DNA from 4 places in the Bradyrhizobium sp. ma5 genome. Region 3 is predicted to be linked to each of the others. Evidence: predicted binding sites of a transcription regulator. Region 3 holds the regulator's gene; each other region holds the start of a gene.
What was found. Region 3 encodes LexA, which represses DNA repair genes until DNA is damaged. Its sites were predicted from a motif close to TGTTCNNNNTGTGTTCNG; they were not measured.

Region 1 (4,196 bases), 2.2 Mb from region 3:
CGACAGCGCGAACGCCATCACGCGATCGACCTCGGAATCGTCGTTGCAGTTCCAGGCGATCGACACACCGTGGAATGCTGAAGGCCGCGGCTGATCGGGCAATCCGGCGTCGTCAGCGAGCAGATGCCACGGGAACAGCCCGAGTACGCTGCCGCCGGTGTCGAAGAAGGCAACCTCCTCGCCGGTCGCGCGCATCTTCCTGGCGAAGCCGAGCGATTCGTAGAAGGCAATGCTGGCGCGCATGTCGCTGACGCCGAGCGTGAGGACGGTGAAGCGTGCTGCCGGGGCGTTACTCATGTTTATCTTTCCCGTCATTGCGAGCGAAGCGAAGCAATCCAACGTACCGCATATACCGAAGCGTGGATTGCTTCGTCGCTTCGCTCCTCGCAATGACGCCTGTGGTATCAAAACAGGCTCAACTGCTCCCCGCTGCGCTTCGGCTTGGCGAAGTGATCCGTGGTCAGCTTGGTGCGGCGCTTGTTGAGGCCGAGCTTTTCGCAGGCGATCTCGAAGCGGCGACCGATCATCCAGGCCATCGGGCCGGTGCCCTTCATCCTTGTGCCCCATTGCGAGTCGTAGTCGCGGCCGCCGCGCATGTCGCGGATCAGAGTGAAGACATGGCGGTAGCGGTCGGGATAGTTCGCCATCAACCATTCGCGGAACAGATCGCGGACCTCGAGCGGCAGCCGCAGCAGCACGTAGCTCGCCTCCCTGGCGCCGGCATGGGCTGCGGCATCGAGGATGCGCTCGATTTCGGAATCGTTCAGCGCCGGGATCACGGGCGCGACCATCACCGTGGTCGGGATGCCGGCATCAGCCAGCCGCTTGATCGCCTCGAGCCGCTTCGACGGGGTCGAGGCGCGCGGCTCCATGGTGCGGGCGAGTTTCGGGTCGAGCGTCGTCACCGAGAGCGCGACCTTGGCGAGATTGCGCTTGGCCATCCGTGCCAGAATGTCGATGTCGCGGGTCACCAGCGCCGACTTCGTCACGATGCCGACCGGATGCCCGGCACGCTCCAGCACCTCAAGAATGCCGCGCATGATTTTCCGGTCGCGCTCGATCGGCTGATAGGGATCGGTGTTGGTGCCGATCGCGATCATCCGCGCCTCGTAATCGGGCGCCGCCAGCTCCTTCTCGAGCAGCGCCGGCGCGTCCGGCTTGGCGAACAGCTTCGATTCGAAGTCGAGCCCCGGCGACAGGCCGAGATAGGCGTGGGTTGGCCGCGCGAAGCAATAGACGCAGCCATGCTCGCAGCCGCGATAGGGATTGATCGAGCGGTCGAAGCCGATGTCGGGCGAATCGTTGCGGGTGATCACCTTGCGCGAGGTGTCGAGCGCCACGCTGGTCGAAAACGGCGGCAGGTCTTCGAGGCTCTGCCAGCCATCGTCGAAGGCAACCCGCGCCTCGGCCTCGTAGCGGCCGCTGGCGTTGGACTGCGCTCCGCGGCCGCGCCGCCGCTCGCGCTCGATCGCGACCGCAAGCTCGGGAAAAGGGGCAGGAACAGGTGAAGGTGCACCCGCCGGGTTATCGGAGGGCGCCGTTACCGGCGGGTGCTTGAGGGCATGAGAGGATGCTCGGCTCATGTTTTGAAGCTAACACAGCCTGAGAACAAATCAAGAACATGAACTGAGGAAATCCACAAAGTGATGGCGTAAAAATCTGCAGGCGAAAAGGCTGCTTTGAATATGACAAGGTGATAACACGGCCGGAGTTTCTCCATTGTTTGAGCCAGCGAAGCCTCAAAGTCATGCTGAGCGTGATCATTCCCACCGACGGAGTCGAGCGCACCGCGGTCGCAACATTGGCGGCGCTGGTGCCGGGTGCGGCCGCCGGCGTCATCCGCGAGGTGCTGCTGGTCGACCGCACCAACAGCGATGTGATGGAGCGCGTTGCCGACATCGCCGGCTGTCACTTCCTGCGTTTCGAGGGCACCCGCGCCGCGGCGCTTGCGGCAGGCGCGCGGCAGGCGCGTTCGCCCTGGCTGATGTTCCTGCATCCGGGAGCGGTGCTCGACGCCGGCTGGATCGAGGAGACCACGCAGTTCATCCAGATGGTGGCGGCGAGCGGCAAGGACCGCGCCGGCGTCTTCCGCTACGCCCGCGCGCCCTATAGCGACCCCGGCCTGCGCGACGGCCTCAAATTCGTCGCCCGAATGATCACCGGACCCTCGGCCGAACAGGGCCTCTTGATCGCGCGCGAGCATTACGAGCGGATCGGCGGCTACCGGCCGGACGCCCGCCGCTCCGAGGCGCGGCTGCTGCGCCGGCTCGGCCGCTCCTCTCGCACCATGCTGCGCAGCCGGATCATGGTGGCGTAGGGCATATTCAAGCGAAGCAGACACCGGTTCTCGCGAAGAAAACGCGCCGGAAAGCACTTGCCATTTATTTGATTCCGTCAAATAATATGTTTGATGAAATCAAATTCCCATGACACCGCCCTCGAGAGCCAGGTTGCCGCGGTCCGCGGCTTCAGCCGGTTCTACACCCGCAAGCTCGGCATCATCGAGCCGAAGCTCTTGCACTCGACATTCACGCTGCAGGAAGCGCGGATCATCTACGAGCTCGCGCATCGGGAGAACTGCACCGCGACCGACCTGGTGCGCGATCTCGACCTCGATGCCGGCTTCGTCAGCCGCACGCTGGCAGCGCTGCAGCGCCGCCAGATCGTGACGCGCAAGCCGTCAAAGGCCGACAAGCGCGTCAATGAGGTGGCGCTCACCGCGAAGGGCCGCACTGCTGCCGCCGATCTCGACCGCCGCTCGCGCAGCGAGGTCGGGGCGCTGCTCAAGCAGATGGACGGCGACCGCCGCGAAGCGGTGGTGCGCGCGATGGGCACGATCGAGCAGTCGCTGGAGCCGCCGGCCGAGAAGCCAACGGCCTTCCTGCTGCGCAGTCACCGCGTCGGCGACATCGGCTGGGTGATCTCGCAACAGGGTCGCGCCTACGCGGAGGAGTATGGCTGGGACATCAGCTACGAGACGCTGGTGGCCGAGATTTGTGCGCAGTTTCTGCGATCGTTCGATCCGAGCTGCGAGCATTGCTGGATCGCGGAGGTTGACGGCGAGCGGGTCGGCTCGGTCTTCCTGGTCAATGGCGGTAACGGGATTGCCAAGCTACGGCTGCTGGCGGTGGAGGAAAAGGCGCGCGGGCTCGGCGTCGGCCGCGCCTTGGTCGAGCAATGCATCCGCTCCGCACGCGAGATGGGCTACAGGAGGATGACGCTGTGGACCCAGAGCATCTTGGTCGCCGCGCGCGGCATCTATGCGCGCGCCGGCTTTGAGCGGGTCAAGGAAGAGAAGCACCACAGTTTTGGCGTCGACCTGATCGGGGAGACGTGGGAGATGGAGCTTTAGGACTCCACATTCCCGTCATTCCGGGATGCGCCGTCAGGCGCAGGCCCGGAATCCATCCGGCCACAGAACCCGCGGCGAAATGGATTCCGGGTTCGCGCTTCGCGCGCCCCGGAATGACGGTAGTGGCTACGCGCTCGCGCCTTTCGCCTTCGGGCGGCGCAGGTGCTCATCCAGCCGCGGCATGATCTCGACGAAATTGCAGGGCCGCGTGCGGTAGTCGAGTTGCGCGGCCAGAATGCCGTCCCAGCCGTCGCGGCAGGCGCCGGGCGAACCGGGCAGGCAGAAGATGAAGGTCGCACCCGCGACACCCGCGGTGGCGCGGCTCTGGATCGTCGATGCCCCGATCTTGGCATGGCTCAGCATGTGGAAGGCGATCGAAAAGCCGTCCATCCGCTTCTCGAACAGCGGCTCGACCGCCTCCGGCGTCACGTCGCGGCCGGTAAAACCGGTGCCGCCGGTGGTGATGACGGCATCGACGCCCGCGTCCGCGGTCCAGCGCCGGATCACAGCCCTAATCGCCTCGACATCGTCGGTGACGATCTCGCGTGCCGCGAGCTTGTGGCCGGCCGCGGTGAGACGGTCGGCCAGCGTTGTGCCCGATTTGTCATCCGCCAGCGTGCGGGTGTCGGAAATCGTCAGCACCGCGATGTTGAGCGGGACGAAGGTTTTGGATTCGTCGGTCGAGGACATGGCCTGCTCTCTCACTCCCTCTCCCGCTTGCGGGGGAGGGTTGGGGTGGGGGTGTCACCGCAAGTCATATAGTGGAGAGAGCCCCCACCCGCATCGCATCTAACGATGCGATGCGACCTCCCCCGCAAGCGGGAGAGGTAAACCGAGACCGCGG
Region 2 (4,196 bases), 4.2 Mb from region 3:
TCGAAAACAACCCCATGCACAGTAGGGATTGGGGCCGCTAATAATCCACCCGCATCAGATAGAGCCCGTCTGGCGGCGCGACGGGGCCGCAGGCGGCGCGGTTGCGGGCGGCGAGTGCGCCAAAGAGATCGTCCGGGCTCCAGCGGCCCTCACCGACCCAGACCAGCGAGCCCACCATCGAGCGCACCTGGCTGTGCAGGAACGAGCGCGCCGACGTCACGATGTTGATGGCGTCGCCCTCGCGCGTGACGTCGAGCTGATCGAGCGTCTTCTCCGGCGATTTGGCCTGGCACTCGGTGTCGCGGAAGGTGGTGAAATCGTGCTTGCCGAGCAGCCGCTGCGCGGCCTCGTGCATCGCGGCTGCATCGAGCGCGCGCGGCACGCGCCAGACACGGCCGATGTCGAGCGCGAGGTTCGCCCGCGTGTTGGTGATGCGATAGAGATAGTGCCGCTTGATCGCCGAGAACCGCGCCTCGAATTCGTCGGGTACGATATCGGCCGCCAGCACGCCGATCGGATTCGGCCGCAAATGCGCGTTCAACCCGTCGCGAAAGCGGCCGGGCGGAAAATGCTTGGCGATGTCGCAATGCGCGACTTGGCCGCGCGCATGCACGCCGGCGTCGGTACGCCCTGCGCCATGGACGCGGACGTCCTCGCCGCAAATCGCCTTGACCGCCGTCTCCAGCGCGCCCTGCACGGTCGGTGCGGTGTCCTGGATCTGCCAGCCGGAGAACGGCGTGCCGTCATATTCGATGGTGAGCTTGTAGCGGGGCATCAGGCGAGCCGCGCGGGCGGCTTCAACGGCGTGCCATGTAGAAAATCCGCCGCCTTCATCGGCCCCTTGCCGGCGCGCTGCAATTCGAGGATGCGGATCGCGCCGTCGCCACAGGCGATCGCAAAATGATCGTCGAGTACGTCGCCCGGTTCGCGCGCGCCGTTGGCAAGTTCGCAGCGCAGGATTTTCAGCCGCACCGGCTCGCTTTCGCCGGCGAGTTCGCACCAGGCGCCGGGGAACGGCGAAAGCCCGTGGATGTGGCGCAGCACCGCATGCGCCGGCTGCTTCCAGTCGATCCGCGCTTCGGCCTTGTCGATCTTGGCGGCGTAGGTGACGCCGTCCTCGCTCTGCTTCGTCAGTTGCAAGCCGCCACGCTGCAGCCCACCCATTGCGCGCACCATCAGATCGGCGCCGAGCGGCGCCAGCGCGTCGTGCAGATCGGATGCCGTCATGCTGTCCGAGATCGGCAGCCGCTCGGCCATCGCGACGTCGCCGGTATCGAGACCGACATCCATCTTCATCACCATCACGCCGCTCTCGGCATCACCCGCCATGATGGCGCGGTTGATCGGCGCGGCGCCGCGCCAGCGCGGCAATAGCGAAGCATGCAGGTTGAAGCAGCCGAGCTTCGGCGCGTCGAGAATCGCCTGCGGCAGGATCATGCCATAGGCGACGACGACGGCGGCATCGGCGTCATGCGCGCGAAACTCCTCGAGCGCTTCTGGAGTCTTGAGGGTCTTCGGCGTCAGCACTGAGATACCGAGGCGGCGCGCCTCCTGTTCGACCGGCGTCGGCTGCAATTGCAGGCCACGCCGCCCGCCCGGCTTCGGCGCGCGGGTATAGACAGCCACGACCTCGTGGCCATGGGCCACCAGCTCCAGCAACGTCGGGACCGCGAAGTCGGGCGTGCCCATGAAGATCAGGCGAAGAGGCATGCGATCAGGCTCAGCAGGAGTTGGAGTGCTCCGTCATGCCCGGGCTTGACTCGGGCATCCACGTCTTTCGTACCAGCGAAGCAAGACGTGGATGGCCGGGTCAAGCCCGGCCATGACGCGTCTGAGCAGTCGGCAGCATCTACTCCGCCGCGCGCTTGGCGGCCTTCTCGAATTTCTTGAAGACGCGGTCGCGCTTCAGCTTCGACAGATAGTCCACGAACAGCACGCCGTTGAGATGGTCGATCTCGTGCTGGATGCAGGTGGCGTAGAGCCCCTCGGCATCCTCCTCGTGCAGCTTGCCGTCGAGGTCGGTGAAGCGCAGGCGCACCCGCGCCGGGCGCTCGACCTCCTCGTAATATTCGGGGATCGAAAGGCAGCCCTCTTCGTAGACCGACAGCTCCTCCGAATGCGAAATGATCTCCGGGTTGATGAACACCCGCGGCTGCGGCGTGGTCTCGCCGTTCTCGTCGCGCTTGGCGAGGTCCATGGTGATCAGCCGCAGCGGCTGCGCGACCTGGATCGCCGCCAGCCCAATGCCGGGCGCGTCATACATGGTCTCGAGCATGTCGTCGGCGAGCTTGCGGATCTCCGGCGTCACCTTCTCGATCGGTTTCGACACCAGACGCAACTGCTTGTCCGGCAGGATGATGATTTCTCGTAATGCCATGGCGGCGATTTAAGCTGCTGACTTCATGGGGTCAATGCGCTCAGGAACCGGTTAAGGCGGCCTTAACCACGTTTCTTTACGCAAGATTAACCAAGGAATTTAAGGGAGTGTTTACCATAAATGTTCCCTTTTCGTTCGATGGTGGCGCCGAATCGGCTACAACTGCCGGCATGAACGAGATTCTGCTCACGATTGGCGACCTTCCCCTCCGTGTCTCCGACGCGTTGATCGGCCTTGGCGCGCTGGCATTGGTCCTGCTGTTCGCCATCGCCGTGGTGATCGCGCGCGCCAGCCGGCGCGGCGCGGAACTCGCGATGGCCCAGGCCATTCGCGCCGACGAGCTGGAGGAGCGGCTCGCCGACATGCTGCGGGCCCAGAGCGAGGCCTCAGGACGGGTCGACGCGATGGGGCAGGCACTGGCCGGCCGCCAGGCCGAGATGGCCCGTGCCGTCAACGAGCGGCTGGATTCGGTGACCCACCGGGTCGGCCAATCGATGGAACAGACCACGCGCAACACGATGGATTCGCTGCGCGCGCTGCACGAGCGGCTCGGCATCATCGATCACGCCCACAAGAACCTCAACGAGCTCACCACCCAGGTGACGACGTTGCGCGACGTGCTCGCCAACAAGCAATCGCGCGGCGCGTTCGGCCAGGCGCGGATGGAGGCGATCGTCCAGGACGGCATGCCGAAGGGCTCGTTCGAGTTCCAGTACACGCTGACGTCAGGCAAACGGCCGGACTGCGTGGTGTTCCTGCCCGACCAGCGCCCGCTCTGCATCGACGCGAAATTTCCGCTGGAGGCCATGACCGCGCTGCACGACGCGCGCAGCGACGAGGAACGCAAATTCGCCAGCCAACGGCTGCGCGCCGACGTGCTGAAGCATGTCAGCGACATCGCCGAGAAGTACCTGATCCCGGGCGAGACCCAGGACACCGCGCTGATGTTCGTGCCGTCGGAATCGGTCTATGCCGAAATCCATGACGGCTTCGACGACGTGATCCAGAAAGCCTATCGCGCCCGCGTCGTGCTGGTGTCGCCCTCGCTCTTGATGCTGGCGATCCAGGTGATGCAGCAGATCCTGAAGGACGCCCGCATCCGCGACGCCGCCGACCAGATCCGCAACGAGGTGATGCACCTTGGTGACGACCTCGGCCGGCTGCGCGAGCGCGTGCTCAAGCTGCAGAATCATTTCGGCCAGGTGAATGAGGATGTGCGGCAGATCCTGATCTCCGCCGACAAGATCGAAAAGCGCGCCGGCCGTATCGAGGAACTCGACTTCAGCAAGTCCGAGACCCCGATCGAGGTGCCGCGCTTCGTCAAGGCCAGCACATCCGAGCTGTTCCCCGCCCCGCCCAAGCTGCAGGCGGGGGAGTAGTATGGACCCTGATCTCACCTCATAGTCGGTGTCATCGCCCGGCTCGACCGGGCGATCCAGTATCCCAGAGGCGGAAATTTGGGAGCACGCAGCTACTACGTCTACATTCTCGCCAGCCACATCGGCGGCACGCTCTACATCGGTGTGACAAATGATCTCATTCGTCGCGTCGGCGAGCACAAGCTGAAACTCATCCAGAGTTTCACTGAGAAATATGATGTGGTGAAGCTCGTTTATTTCGAGCAGTTCGACGATCCCGAGAACGCGATAAAGCGCGAGAAGCGGCTCAAGAAATGGCCGCGCGCATGGAAAATCTCCTTAATCGAGAACGACAATCCGGACTGGAACGATCTTTACCCGGAGATCGCCGGTGGCGGCGGATAGGCCTCTGGGATACTGGATCGCCCGGTCGAGCCGGGCGATGACAGTCTTTTTGGAGC
Region 3 (4,196 bases):
CAAGCATCACGAGATCGGCCGGATCGACGACGCGGCGTTCTTCGCAAACCTGCGCCGGACGCTCGGTATCGACATCACCGACGCGCAGTTTCTCGAAGGCTGGAATGCGATCTTCACCGGCGAGATGCCGGGGATTGCCCCCTTGCTCGCGACCGCCGCGAAGCGGATGCCGCTGTACGCCTTCTCCAACACCAATCCGGCCCATGTCGCGCATTTCTCAGCCGTCCATACCGAGTTGCTCGGCCATTTCCGAACGGTCTTCCTGTCCTCGACGATCGGCCACCGGAAACCCGACGCCGAGGCCTACGATCATGTGGTAAAAGCCATCGGCGTGCCGGCGTCGCGGATCCTGTTCTTCGACGATCTGGCCGCCAATATCGACGGCGCGCGGGCGCGCGGCCTTCATGCCATCCACGTGACATCGACGGATGACGTGGCAAGGGCTCTGACCGCACTTGGTATGTAATTAGGAATTGAGGAGCTCTGAGCGTGGCCCTGATGCCGGTTGCCGATGCCCTGTCCGCCGTCCTTGCCGGCGCCGACCCGCTGCCGGAGGAGATGGTCGCGCTCGATGCCGCCTACCATCGCACCCTGGCGCGCGACCTCGCCGCGCGGCGCACCCAGCCGCCGCAGCCGATGTCGGCGATGGACGGCTATGCCGTGCGCGCGGCCGACGCTGGTGATCTGAAGGCCCGGCTCAAGGTGATCGGCGAAGTCGCCGCCGGCCGGCCGTTCGAGCGGACGGTAGGCCCGGGCGAAGCGGTTCGGATCTTCACCGGCGGCGTGGTCCCCCATGGCGCCGACGCCGTCATCATCCAGGAAGACACCGCCGTCGACGGCGACCACATCACGATCACCGAGCTGGCTGCCGCCGGGCGGCACATCCGCCCGGCCGGCGTCGACTTCCGTGAGGGCGACGTGCTGCTCGCCGCCGGCAGCCGCCTCTCCGACCGCGCGCTGTCGCTGGCAGCCGCCATGAACTATCCGGAGCTCGCGGTGCACCGCCGCCCGAAGGTCGCGGTGCTGGCGACCGGCGACGAACTGGTGATGCCGGGCTCGGAGCCCGGTCCCGGCCAGATCGTCTATTCCAACGGTTACGCGCTGCGGGCACTGGCGCGCGCCGAAGGCGCCGACACCGTCGATCTCGGGGTTGCCGCCGACACGGTGGAAGCCACCACCGCCGGCATCCGCCGGGCGCGCGAGACCGGCGCCGACATCCTGATCACGACCGGCGGCGCCTCGGTCGGCGACCACGACCTGGTCAAGCAGTCGCTGGAGGCCGAGGGCGTCAAGATGGCGTTCTGGCGGATCGCGATGCGGCCCGGCAAACCGATGATGCATGGCCGGTTAGGGGCGATGCGAGTGATCGGCCTGCCCGGCAATCCGGTGTCCTCCTATGTCTGTGCCTTCCTGTTTCTGGTGCCGTTGATTCGGGCGCTGAGCGGCCAAAAGACTGTCCATCATGCCCGCGCCAGCGCATTGCTCGGCCGCGACCTCGCCGCCAACGACCAGCGCGAGGACTATCTGCGCGCACGCCTCGAGGCGCGCGACGACGGCACGCTGATCGCAACGCCTGTCATGCAGCAGGACTCGTCCCTGCTCGGGAATCTCGCTGCGGCACGGGCACTTCTCGTGCGTCCGCCGTTTGCGCCTGCCGCCGGCAAAGGCAGCGAATGCGAGATCCTGACACTGCCCGAGTGACGGCGCAGACGGCATCGCTTGAGCGCTTGCCCGTTACGTTCACCGGAAATTAAGTGGTTGCGGAACACATATCGAACATATAGTGTCCGTTCATGATTTGTTTCGAGTACTGGTGTCTACAAACGGGAGACCATCCAGGAAGCGCTTGTACCGAGCACCGCGCTCCTGAGGTCAGGCCCCGCCTGCAGGCCCACCTGAAGAGTCTCGGAATCGAACGACGCTACCAACCGGGGGAATACTCGAGATGCTCACGCGCAAACAGTACGAACTACTGCGTTTCATCAATGAACGTCTGAAGGAGGCCGGCGTACCGCCCTCGTTCGACGAGATGAAGGATGCGCTCGATCTGCGCTCGAAGTCCGGAATCCACCGCCTGATCACTGCGCTTGAGGAGCGCGGCTTCATTCGCCGCCTGCCCAACCGCGCCCGCGCCATCGAGGTCATCAAGCTGCCCGAGCTCTCGGCCGGCAGCGGCAACGGCCGCCGCGGCTTTACCCCGAGCGTCATCGAAGGCACCCTTGGCAAGCGCAGCAGCTCGCCGCCGATCGCCGAGGACGACGGCAACCGTCCGGTCGCGGTCCCGGTGATGGGCCGGATCGCCGCCGGTACGCCGATCGAGGCGCTGCAGACCCGCAGCCACACCATCAGCGTGCCGCCCGACATGCTCGGCGCCGGTGAGCACTATGCGCTGGAAGTGCGCGGCGACTCGATGGTCGATGCCGGCATCCTCGACGGCGACATGGCGCTGATCCAGCGCAACGACGTCGCCAACACCGGCGACATCGTGGTGGCGCTGATCGACGAGGAGGAAGCCACCCTGAAGCGCTTCCGCCGCCGCGGTGCATCGATCGCGCTGGAGCCGGCCAATACCGCCTATGAAGTGCGCATCCTGCCGCCGAACCGGGTCCGCATCCAGGGCAAGCTGATCGGCCTCTATCGCAAATACTGATGGCGGCAGGGAACGAGCAACACATCGGATCGTTCCTTGAAAGATAGCGTAACGTGCGGCCTGCCCGATGCGCTCCGATACCTCTCACGCAGCGTCGCGTGTTTGTGATCGGGGCGTTTCGTCGAGCAGTCGTACAATCGCCTAGAAACGAGGAGACACTCGTTCGCTATCGTCCACTCTGGTAGAGGCCCTATGCCTCAAGGAGAGGCACGGGTCGCTACCTCGAATAGAGGAGCCATCCGATGTGTGACTATAGTCTGCACGCCGTGGCGTCGCGCCCCGCCATTGTTGGAGAGACGCTGATCACCACGACTTTCCGCGGCACGTCGACCCGCGGCTTTGCTTCGGAGAACGATCCGACTGTCGCGGTCTGCATGCTGCCGGGCACCGAGCTCGCTTTCGCCGAGAACGTTCGCTACGACAGCCGCTGGATCTGGACCAAGACGATGAATTTCCGCGTCGGCGTGTTCAACGAGGTTGAGCCCGACGTTCCCGATCGCCATCATGACGCGGTCGAATTCCCCGACGGCAGCCATGTGCTGGTGACCCAGCTGGTCGAGGGACAACGCGTCAGCGTGCTGCAATTGCCGGCGCTGCATCCGCCGGTCGAGCAGAAGCCGAAGGTTGTGGAGCGGCGGCCCTCCGCATTTGCGTCGCTGTTTTTGGGTTGAACGCATCGTCGCCGCGGAATGAGTAATCCGGCGGCGAAGGACCTAACCGATTTCGAGCGACCCCGGACGCCGGGCTCCGGGGCGCAGCAGGAGAATTGCGTCGGCGCGCGCCTTGGCGCATCATTGGGTACGGAGGACGTGCACTCACGGAAACCTGCTCAGTGGTCGACAAGGTCACATGGCAAAAGGCTGGACGCGTCACGGAGCCGGGCCGCTACATGTTCCGGTTCGGCTGGCTGACGGTGACGGCTGACGACCTGAAGGTCTGGGAGCAATTCCCGGAGGCTTCCTTCACCCTCGTCAAGAAGCCCGACGCCGGCCCCGACTCCGACGAATTCCATCTCGGCCTGTTCGAGCTGCCGACCGGCCCCTCACCCGACAATGGCTAATCCTGGGCGGCTAGTCTTCGCCCTGCAAATCGGTCTCGGCCGGTGTCGCATCGACGGCGGGCCGCGGCGCGCTGGCAGGTGTGCGCAGCGTGGTCTCGCTCTCGCCATCGCCGGGAACCGCCGGTGACCACGGCCGGTCGATCCCGCCGGGCTTGACCGCGTCGATGGCGTAGCCGTCCCTGATGCGCCGCAGCACCAGCGCGCCGTGGCGCCGCAACCGCTCGGCATCGATCACCGAGGCCGCGCAATCCTTCGGCGCCGGTCGCGCGCTCACGATCAGCGCCGCACGCTCGCAGTCGTCGGCCAGAGCCTCGGGCCGGCTCGCCAGCGCGACGAAGGCGCCACCGGGACCCTGCGTCACGCAGCCGCTCGGATCGCAGGAGACGCCCTGGCCGAGCGAGGCGTCCGTGGCGGTCCGCGCATCGGCATCCGCCACCAGCCACTCCTTGACCAGGAAGGCGTCTTTCGCGCTGTGCATCAGATGCA
Region 4 (4,196 bases), 330 kb from region 3:
CAACGTGCTGCTCTACGCCAAGGGCGGTGCGGCGCTGACCGACAATCGCTTCAACACCTACTTCACGCCGACCGGCGTCCTCGCCGGCAGCGCGAGCGACACCCGCTGGGGCGGCACCATCGGCGCCGGCATCGAAGTCGGCTTCGCGCCGAACTGGACCGCCGGCGTCGAATACGACCACCTGTTCATGCAGGACAAGACCTACAACCTCACCACCCCGACCGGCGCGCTGTTCAGCAACATCCGCGATCGCCAGGACGTCGACCTCGTCACCGTCCGCGTGAACTACAAGTGGGGCGGCCCGGTGGTTGCGCGCTACTGATCGCGCGACACGGATTTGAGACGAAAGGCCGGCTTCGCGCCGGCCTTTTTGTTTGCGTGGGCGGCGCGCTCCAACGTCGGGCCGCCTGATGTGCTCGACAGCTACACCACCGAGCTGCGCAGCTTCGGCGACATCAAGGGCCGGCTCGGCCACGCCGACGGCGCCACGCTGTGGTTCGTGAACGGCGGCGCCGCGGTCGGCGACATCCTGCACCGCTACAATGCCGGGCTCGCGCCGTCCTCGGTCTCGGCCAGCGACACGCGCTGGAGCTGGACCGTCGGCGCCGGCGTCGAATACATGTTCGCCGCCAACTGGTCGGCCAAGCTCGAGTACAATTACATCGATCTCGGCAAGGTCGCGCCGATCCAGTACACGCCCGCGATCAACGATCGCTTGGAGTGGAGGGACACCTTTCACACCGTCAAGCTCGGCATCAAGTACCACTTCAACGCGCCGAGCCCGGTCGTATCAGCGAAATACTGAGGTACCGGCGGTCGCTTCGCATCGGAGACAAGAGCGCCTTGCGCCGGCATTTTGCTTGCTGGCAAGCGGGCGCATCGCCCGGGCTGTTTTCCGTGCATTGTGGTTTCACGGATACACAACTTCCAAGATTTCTATGTAGAAACACGCGATCGTCACACGACACTGCTGTGACGTTCCCTTCAGTGTTTGAAGGGACAACAAGAAAATGGGACTGGGACTTTGAAAATCAGGAATGTTTTGCTGGCTTCGGCCGGCATGTTTGCCCTCAGCGCAATTGCACCGGCAATGGCCGCCGACATGGCGGCACGCGCGCCTTACGTGAAGGCTCCGCCGCCGGCCGCGATCTACAACTGGACCGGCTTCTACATCGGCGGCTTCGGTGGCTATGCCAGCGAGGACTCCGGCAACCCGAAGATGGAAGGCGGCTTCGGCGGCGGCACCGTCGGCTACAACTGGCAGGCCGGCAACATCGTGTACGGCCTCGAGGCTGACGGCGCCTGGGCTGACGTCAATGCGTCCGCTACCGCTTTCGGCATCACCGCGACGAGCAAGATCGACGCGCTCGGCACCGCGCGCGGCCGCATCGGCTTCGCCGTGGACAAGGTGCTGTTCTACGGCACCGGCGGCTACGCCTGGGCCGACAACAAGCTCACCCTCAGCGCGGGCGGCGTGAGCGTCTCGCAGAGCAACTTCCACTCCGGCTGGACCGTCGGCGCCGGCATCGAGGCGTTCATCGCGCCGCAGTGGTCGATCAAGGGCGAGTACCTGTATCGCAGCCTCGGCGGCGAGACCTACTTCGGCATTCGGTCTGCCGACATCAACCTGCACACCGTGCAGTTCGGCGTGAACTATCACTTCGGCGGCCCGATCGTCGCCAAGTACTGAGCGAAAAACAGACCTCGGGGTCTCGGAAAGGCCGGCCTCGCGCCGGCCTTTTTGCGTCTGGGAACCGCATCCTGCTGACGACTGCTGCCAACAGGCAAACTATCCGTTGATGGAGACGACTCAGCACTGGAAATTGTCGGCCGTTCTTCCTACGTTCCAGTCTTCTCACCCATCGGCGCAAGGTCCCGGCAGCACCGGCGATGCGCGCCCAAAAGGCGCCCGATCATGCGCCCGGAAATGTCGCTATGGATGAAGTGCTCAAGGCGAAGCGCCAACAGAACGCCGGCTACTCATCGCGCGCCATCACGATCCGCGGCGCGCGCGAACACAATCTGAAGAACATCGACGTCGAGATTCCGCGCGACAAGCTCGTGGTGTTCACCGGCCTGTCGGGCTCCGGCAAGTCGTCGCTCGCGTTCGACACCATCTATGCCGAGGGCCAGCGCCGCTACGTCGAGTCGCTGTCGGCCTATGCGCGCCAGTTCCTCGAGATGATGCAGAAGCCCGATGTCGACCAGATCGACGGCCTGTCGCCGGCGATCTCGATCGAACAGAAGACCACGTCGAAGAACCCGCGCTCCACCGTCGGCACCGTCACCGAGATCTACGACTACATGCGCCTGCTGTGGGCGCGCGTCGGCGTGCCCTATTCGCCGGCTACCGGGCTGCCGATCGAGAGCCAGATCGTCTCGCAAATGGTCGACCGCGTGCTGGCGCTGCCGGAAGGCACCCGCCTCTACCTGCTGGCGCCGGTCGTTCGCGGCCGCAAGGGCGAGTACAAGAAGGAGCTCGCCGAGTATCTCAAGAAGGGCTTTCAGCGCGTCAAGATCGACGGCACCTTCCATGAGCTGTCGGAGGCGCCCGCGCTCGACAAGAAATTCCCGCACGACATCGACGTCGTGGTCGACCGCATCGTGGTGCGTCCCGACCTCTCCCAGCGCCTCGCCGAAAGTTTCGAGACCGCGCTGAAGCTCGCCGAGGGCCTCGCCGTGATCGAATACGCCGACGCGCCGGCAGCGGCAGGACAAGACGAGAAGAAAGAGGACAAGAAGAAGACCGCAAAAATCCACGACAAGAGCGGGCCCGAGCGCATCCTGTTCTCGGAAAAATTCGCCTGTCCGGTCTCCGGCTTCACCATCCCCGAGATCGAGCCGCGCCTGTTCTCGTTCAACAATCCCTATGGCGCGTGCCCTGCCTGCGGCGGTCTCGGCGTCGAGCAGCATATCGACGAAGACCTGGTCATTCCCGACAAGGAGCTGACCTTGCGCAAGGGCGCAATCGCGCCGTGGGCGAAATCGTCCTCGCCCTATTACATCCAGACCCTGACTGCGCTCGGCAAGCATTACAAGTTCACGCTCGACACCAAGTGGAAGGACCTGACCAAGAAGGTGCAGGCCGCGCTGCTGCACGGCTCGGGCGACGACGAGATCAAGTTCTCCTATGAGGACGGCGTCCGCTCCTACGACACCAAGAAGCCGTTCGAGGGCGTCGTCACCAACATCAATCGCCGCTACCGCGAGACCGAGAGCGAGTGGGCGCGCGAGGAGCTCGGCAAGTATTTCTCAGACGTGCCCTGCGCCGGCTGCAACGGCTACCGGCTGAAGCCGGAGGCGCTGTGCGTCAAGATCGGGGCTAAGCATATCGGCGAGATCTCCGAGCTTTCGGTCAGGCGCGCCGGCGAATGGTTCGAGACGGTGCCGGAGGCGCTGAATGCGCAGCAGAACGAGATCGCCGCACGCATCTTGAAAGAGATCCGCGAGCGCCTGACCTTCCTGCTCGACGTCGGCCTCAACTACCTGACACTGTCGCGCTCGTCTGGCACGCTGTCCGGCGGCGAGAGCCAGCGCATCCGCCTGGCCTCGCAGATCGGATCGGGACTGACCGGTGTGCTCTACGTGCTGGACGAGCCGTCGATCGGCCTGCACCAGCGCGACAACGCCCGCCTGCTCGACACGCTGAAGCGGCTCCGCGACTTGGGCAATACCGTGGTCGTGGTCGAGCATGACGAGGACGCCATCCGGCTTGCCGACTACGTGCTCGACATCGGGCCCGGTGCCGGCATGCATGGCGGCCACATCGTCGCCGAAGGCACGCCCGACCAGATCATGCGCAACCCGAAATCGCTGACCGGCAAGTATCTCACCGGCGAGCTTTCCGTCCCCGTGCCCGACCGGCGGCCGCCGAACCACCGGCGCACCATCAAGGTCATCAACGCCCGCGGCAACAATCTGAAGAACGTCTCGGCCGAGATCCCGCTCGGTCTGTTCACCTGCGTCACCGGCGTCTCCGGTGGCGGCAAGTCGACCCTGCTGATCGACACGCTCTACAAGTCGATCGCGCGCAAGCTGAACAACGCCAGCGAAGGCGCGGCCCCGCACGACCGCATCGAGGGCCTCGAGCACATCGACAAGATCATCGACATCGACCAGTCGCCGATCGGCCGCACGCCGCGTTCGAACCCCGCGACCTATACCGGCGCCTTCACGCCGATCCGCGAATGGTTCGC

Region 1: a site for LexA is predicted at 1,605-1,622, ahead of ACE103_RS33200 (PA0069 family radical SAM protein). Genes of this name have one in related genera too.
Region 2: a site for LexA is predicted at 2,499-2,516, ahead of ACE103_RS02745 (DNA recombination protein RmuC). Genes of this name have one in related genera too.
Region 4: a site for LexA is predicted at 1,832-1,849, ahead of uvrA (excinuclease ABC subunit UvrA). Genes of this name have one in related genera too.

What each region holds. Positions count from the first base shown of each region.
Region 1 is NZ_CP170156.1:7,038,698-7,042,893, forward strand. Features, by position in the region: gene ACE103_RS33195 (VOC family protein) at 1-297, opposite strand, end outside; gene ACE103_RS33200 (PA0069 family radical SAM protein) at 405-1,583, opposite strand; gene ACE103_RS33205 (glycosyl transferase) at 1,748-2,317, shown strand; gene ACE103_RS33210 (GNAT family N-acetyltransferase) at 2,411-3,352, shown strand; gene moaB (molybdenum cofactor biosynthesis protein B) at 3,479-4,042, opposite strand.
Region 2 is NZ_CP170156.1:601,726-605,921, reverse strand. Features, by position in the region: gene truA (tRNA pseudouridine(38-40) synthase TruA) at 38-775, opposite strand; gene fmt (methionyl-tRNA formyltransferase) at 775-1,710, opposite strand; gene def (peptide deformylase) at 1,850-2,377, opposite strand; gene ACE103_RS02745 (DNA recombination protein RmuC) at 2,548-3,756, shown strand; gene ACE103_RS02740 (GIY-YIG nuclease family protein) at 3,835-4,140, shown strand.
Region 3 is NZ_CP170156.1:4,833,022-4,837,217, forward strand. Features, by position in the region: gene ACE103_RS22390 (HAD family hydrolase) at 1-466, shown strand, start outside; gene glp (gephyrin-like molybdotransferase Glp) at 490-1,701, shown strand; gene lexA (transcriptional repressor LexA) at 1,946-2,650, shown strand; gene ACE103_RS22405 (hypothetical protein) at 2,893-3,321, shown strand; gene ACE103_RS22410 (hypothetical protein) at 3,483-3,710, shown strand; gene ACE103_RS22415 (ComEC/Rec2 family competence protein) at 3,721-4,196, opposite strand, start outside.
Region 4 is NZ_CP170156.1:4,500,053-4,504,248, reverse strand. Features, by position in the region: gene ACE103_RS20790 (outer membrane protein) at 1-322, shown strand, start outside; partial or broken gene ACE103_RS20785 (outer membrane protein) at 419-805, shown strand; gene ACE103_RS20780 (outer membrane protein) at 1,031-1,690, shown strand; gene uvrA (excinuclease ABC subunit UvrA) at 1,936-4,196, shown strand, end outside.